2 linked regions of the Saccharolobus solfataricus genome follow. The main gene of each other region encodes a partner of the protein of the gene in region 2 in a complex. Links are inferred from orthologs where the notes say so. Each region holds a gene or a part of one and is shown on either strand. Other genes may lie near its edges.

Region 1 (2,813 bases), 330 kb from region 2 along the record:
GCTATCGGTCCCCTAACCTCAGTACCTTTTGGTGTTCCATCTGGATTTATTATAACTACTGCATTATCCTCAAAAGAAATCCACGTACCATCGGGTCTTCTATATGGCATTCTTTGTCTCACGATTACTGCTCTAAACTTCTGTTTTCTAACCTCTGGCGTTCCTTTCTTAATTGACACCATAACCATATCAGCAATGTTAGCAAATGGAACTCTTCTTAAAACACCTCTATAACCATATACGCCAATTATCATAGCTTCCTTTCCTCCACTATTATCAGCAACGTTAACTACCGAATAATGTTGGAGAGCTGGCGTTAAACCTTTTCTGGATCCTAAAACTTGAATCTTTTCTGACACTTCAACTCACCTTGCCTAATACAACAAAACTTATAGATTTAGAAAGAGGTCTACATTCGCCTATTATAACTTTATCTCCCTCTCTAACATTAATACATGGCGGTACATGGGCATGGATCCTACTTCTCCTCCTTTCATATCTCTTATACTTCGAGTCATAGTATAAGTATTGCCTTTCTATAACTGCAGCTTTAGTACCTCTATACTTTACAATTACTCCTTCTAATGTTATACCCCTAACTCTCAATGATCCATGATAAGGACAATCTTCATCTTCACATACCTTCTCGGGAATAGTAATATTAGGTATTCCCGGGTCCTTTACCGTCTTTCCCTTAGATACCATCTAACCCACCTAAATTCTTTTCCAAGGTTTTCTTACCAGCTTATAGCCAGCTATTATAAAAGACTTACCTTTAAAAGTTATCTCAAATATACCATGAGCTTTAAATATCCTTATAAACTTGTTCTTCTCTTCTAATTTAATCAAAAACGTTTTTTCCGTCTCTAATACAATAACACCTTCTCTAGAAATTAGAAAAGGATCCGTATACCATAAAATCTTTATTCTAGAATTAATGTAATCTAAAATCATATAACATATAAAAATACTATTTATTCTCTACTTTTTCTCTTTTAACTTTTTTCTTCTCACTTAAAACTGTTAATATTCTTGCTATATCTTTTCTTGTATTTCTAATACTTGCAGTATTCTTTAAAGTTCCCATTCTAGATTGTACTCTAAGTTTTATTAGCTCTAACTTTAATTCATCTAACTTCTTCAACAGATCTCCAGTTTCCATTTTTCTTAATTCTTCGGGATCTACCGTCATTCTTTCTCACCCTCACTTTTCTCCTCACTTTTTTGTGACGATTCTTCAATAAAAGTCACATTAGTTACTGACACTTCTTGAGGTACGGAAGGAGACTCTTTCAAATTAATTTTATCTTCAATCTTAAGTGGTTTAGTTATAACTACTTCAACACCAAATATTCCAGGTTTCAGCATCGCTATAGCTATGGCTCTATCTATCATTTTCTCTAATTGCTGTCCGCTTTTGTATACAATACCTTCTTTTAATTTCTCATATCTAGCCCTCTCCGTAGTAAGCTTGCCACTTATTATTATTTCTGCGCCTAGTGCTCCAGCATTCATAATTCTTCTCATTGATATAAAAGCTGCTCTTCTAAAATGGTATCCCTTTTCTAAGGCTATTGCTAACCTAAATGCCATTACTCTAGCATTAAGCTCTGGGTTTTCTACATTTGTTATTGTAATTTGTGGATTCTCTAGACCAAAAACTTTTTCGAAAATTTGCGCCAGCTGTTTTATATTTCTTCCACCCCTTCCTATTATCATTGAAGGCCTTCCTGCATATATTATAACTCTAGTTCCAATTGGAGTTTTCAAGACTTCTACTCCTGCATATTCTGCGTTATAATATTGCTTAGCTAAATACTCATCAATCTTGACTTTCACTATAGACTTTTCAAGGAAATACCTCTTAATGTTTGGCATATTACTCCACCTCCTCTAAGATTACTTCAATATTAGATGTCCTTCTATACTTTGCAGTAGCCCTCCCAAAAGCTCTTGGCATGTATCTTTGTAATGTTATACCTTTGTGGGCAGCTATATGTCTTATAATTAATTTATCAACATCTAGCCCTTTATTAGTCGCATTAGCCTCCGCATTTTCTAATACCTTCAACACTTGCCTTATAGCTTTCTTTGGATATCTACCAGCTTTTATTTTCCACTTGGCAGATATATTAGACTTGTGTGATGCACCTTTATTATATCTCCAGAAAGGTAAGGCTTCCTTCTCCTCTAAAACTCTATTTAGAAAATCTTTCGCATCATTAAGATACATTCCCCTAATAGCTTTACAAACATTATAAAGATCTCTTATAGATGCAGGAACATCTCTTATTACAGCCTTTGCAATTTTTAACTCGTCAACATCTAATTGAGGATACTTCCAACTAGCCATAATTGATCATCCTTTCATTGCTAAGAATAAACTTGATCTCGTAGCCTTTAATCCTGGTTCTCCATGTTCAACTTTCTTAGTTGTTATTGAATACTCTCCTAGATAATGACCTATCATCTCCGGCGTAACCGTAAACTCAACAAATTCCTTTCCGTTATATACAGCCATTTTAAGACCAATTAGCTCTGGCAATATAACTAAGTTTCTGACATGTGTCTTAATGGTTTTATTAAACTTTCCTTCTCTTCTGTACTTCCTTACTTTCTCTAGCAAGTGTCTTTGCGCATCAGTAAATCCACGCTTTAATGATCTTCTTTGCCTTGAAGGCAATAATTTGATAAACTCATCCATTGGCATATTTAGTAACTCATCTATACTCTTACCTCTGTATTTAAAGTTCTTCCATTCAGGTGGTATTTCTAATGACATCTATTATCACCTATTCCCCTTTTCATTTATA
Region 2 (2,901 bases):
AAGGTTTTATAATCTTTCCATTTTCCATATATTTTTGCAGTAGAGGCTTACAATCTGAAGAAGGATGTTCTTGGTCCATAAGGGTAATTACATCATTTAGCTTTCCACATCTATATACTTGCTTAGCCCCGGGCCATTTGCCTCTCTTTGTAAAAGGCACCCATTTACCATCAACAAATTTTTCCACTATATCAGCACTGAAATCAACACTTGGAGGAAATGCTATACTCGTTCCAATCCCAAATCCGTCAACAATATCTCGAAGGTTAATTATATCGTCCTCATCTATCCCTCCGCTTGCAAATATCTTAACATGATCATAACCGTGTATCTTTAACGTCCATTTAACCTCCTGAATAATTTTTCTAAAATTCCCTCTTCTACTTGACGGCGTATCTAACCTTATACCATATAATTTCTTACCAAGTAAAGTTGCAGCCTTTAAGGCTTCAGTTCTTTCGTCCTCAAATGTATCAACTAAGGTTATTCTAGGAACTTCAGATCCCATAGCCTCGTCAAAAGCCTTCCAGGCTTTCACGTTATCACCTACAATAAGCATTAGTGCATGAGGCATAGTACCTGAAGGGTCAACTCCTAGATATTCCTTACTCATGGCACCAGAAACTCCATCCATGCCGCCTATATAAGCTGCCCTATCTGCCATAGGGGCTAGTGCAGGATGAAGAGATCTTAAGCCAAAGAAAAATAATGTTTTATCCATTGCAAGAAATTTAAGTCTGGCTGCCTTAGTAGATATGCTAGAATAATGCCTCAATATTCCTAGGAAGGCAGTCTCGTAAATACCAAAATCTAAATAGTTGCCTTCTATTATCATTACCGGTTCTATTTCTTTAAATAAGGTACCTTCTGGCATCGCATAAACGTTCACTGGCACTCCTTCCAACAAATGAAGAACTTCTTCTAAACCAGTAAAAAGAGCCCATTCATAACCTTTAGGTAAACCGTAAGAATGTACTTCCATCCTTACTTTAGCGTCTTTAATCCCAAGATATTCTAGTGTCTTTAATGTTCTTTCAAAATAAATATCTGTGACTTTACCCTCCTTAATCTGCTTAAAATCGGCTATATAAAACTCCATTCGAGATCATATGTTATTAAAAAGGATAAATTTTAAACCTTATATACTACGAATGTAATTGAGTCTTATAATGATAACAGCTGAAATGGTACCTCCAGATCTTTTGATAAAACGGTTAGCAATATATCTAAAGGAGAATGTGAAAACTGTAGATCCACCAGAGTGGGCACTATTAGCTAAAACAGCTAGCTTTAAGGAAAGAGTACCAGATAACGCAGAGGATTGGTGGTATATAAGAGCCGCATCATTACTAAGAAAACTTTACGTTAACTCAATTATTGGAATAGAAAAAACAAGAACAATTTACGGTGGAAGAAAAAGAAGGGGGACTAGACCAGAAAAATTTGTAAAAGCTCCTGGTCATGTAAATAGATTAATATTTCAACAATTAGAAAAAGCTGGGCTAGTCCAAAAAATTAAGAATAAGGGAAGATCTTTAAGTCCTAAAGGAAGGTCATTATTAGATAAATTAGCGTTGGAAATCTTTAAAGAGCTGGCTGAGAATAATACTTCTTTGAAGGTATACTTGGAATAAGGGGTGAAAAGATGTCAACTCCAAACTCATATGATGATGAAGAATTAGAAGAATTATTAAGAAGAAAAGCTGCACAAGAGCAAAAAAGAATAGAAGAAGAGAGAAAGAGAAAAGCAGAATTAGAATCCCAAAAAGAGTCAATCTTAAGAGTAATATTAACACCTGAGGCACGACAGAGGCTAACAAATATAAAATTAGTTAAGCCTGAATTTGCCGAATCGCTGGAAAATCAATTAATTGCACTAGCACAATCTGGAAGAATAAAGATACCAATAACAGATGAGGAATTAAAGCAAATATTGGAACAGATTTCACAACAGAACAGACGTGATTTCAAAATACAAATAAGAGAGAGAGGATGGAAATGAGTAGAAATAAACCAGTAGCTAAGAAATTTAGATTAGCCAAAGCCTTAAAAGCGAACTCTCCAATACCAATATGGATAGTTCTAAAGACTCGTGGAAGAGTTAGATACAATCCCTTAAGGAGAAATTGGAGGAGAAATGATCTAAAGGTGTAAAAAATGAAAGAGAAAGATAATTTTGAAATGATAATTAATTTAAGAAAAATAAAAACTGGAAAGAGAACTGGTAGAAGTAAAAGGGCAGTAAAATTCATAAAAAAGGTTGTAGCAAGACATTTTAACGCGGAGAAGGTAATAATAGATCCACTATTAGCTAAATCAATATCAAAGAACGGAAATGATAAAATAGTAAGTAAAATTAGAGTAGTAGTTAGTAAGATAGAAGAAAAAATATATCTTGTGAGACTAGCTATTAAAAGTAGATGAATCTGCAAAGGTTATCAGTTTTTGGAACAGATAATATAGGAGTCTATATTTATACTAATAATAAATATACAATCATACCTAGAGGATTAGATAGCGAAACAAAAGAAAATATTGCCCAAGTATTAGGAACGGAGTTATTAGAAGCAGAAATATCCAGAAGTTTTCTTTTAGGTATTTTCATAAGCGGTAACGATAACGGAATTCTTTTACCTAAGTCTACAATTGATGATGAATTCAGATTTCTGAAGGAGAATCTAAGGGATTGCAGAGTTGAGATTCTTAATTCAAAAGTTACTGCACTAGGAAATACAATACTGGCAAATAATAAGGCCGCGTTAATCTACCCTGAATTTAATGATATTGAAGAGAAGATAATAAAGGAGACCTTAGGTGTTGAAGATATAAAAAGAGGGAAAATAGCTCAAATGATAACCGTAGGTTCTGTAGGAGTTATAACAAATAAGGGTGGACTAGTAC

What was found. The genes of interacting proteins can lie anywhere in the genome.
Region 1: SSOP1_RS01765 (region 2) and SSOP1_RS03700 share a complex: the UniProt entries of both Methanocaldococcus jannaschii proteins name them as parts of the 30S ribosomal subunit. The link is inferred for Saccharolobus solfataricus from one-to-one orthologs.

Annotation. Positions count from the first base shown.
Region 1 is NZ_LT549890.1:626,524-629,336, forward strand. The notes cover bases 34-2,767. They hold SSOP1_RS03700 (30S ribosomal protein S3), read right to left. Parts: upstream 1,879-2,767; coding sequence 1,189-1,878; downstream 34-1,188. Other genes in these bases: SSOP1_RS03680 (50S ribosomal protein L14), read right to left, coding at 34-359; SSOP1_RS03685 (30S ribosomal protein S17), read right to left, coding at 361-705; SSOP1_RS03690 (ribonuclease P protein subunit), read right to left, coding at 715-954; rpmC (50S ribosomal protein L29), read right to left, coding at 971-1,192; SSOP1_RS03705 (50S ribosomal protein L22), read right to left, coding at 1,880-2,353. Outside these bases: more of SSOP1_RS03680, read right to left, coding at 1-33; more of SSOP1_RS03710, read right to left, coding at 2,768-2,782. UniProt on the Methanocaldococcus jannaschii protein: Binds the lower part of the 30S subunit head.
Region 2 is NZ_LT549890.1:300,742-303,642, reverse strand. What follows is about bases 80-2,901. They hold SSOP1_RS01765 (30S ribosomal protein S19e), read left to right. Parts: upstream 80-1,169; coding sequence 1,170-1,634; downstream 1,635-2,901. Other genes in these bases: SSOP1_RS01745 (translation initiation factor IF-6), read left to right, coding at 2,421-2,901; SSOP1_RS01750 (50S ribosomal protein L31e), read left to right, coding at 2,158-2,424; SSOP1_RS01755 (50S ribosomal protein L39e), read left to right, coding at 1,999-2,154; SSOP1_RS01760 (DNA-binding protein), read left to right, coding at 1,646-2,002; SSOP1_RS01770 (nicotinate phosphoribosyltransferase), read right to left, coding at 80-1,099. Also shown: more of SSOP1_RS01770, read right to left, coding at 1-79. UniProt on the Methanocaldococcus jannaschii protein: May be involved in maturation of the 30S ribosomal subunit.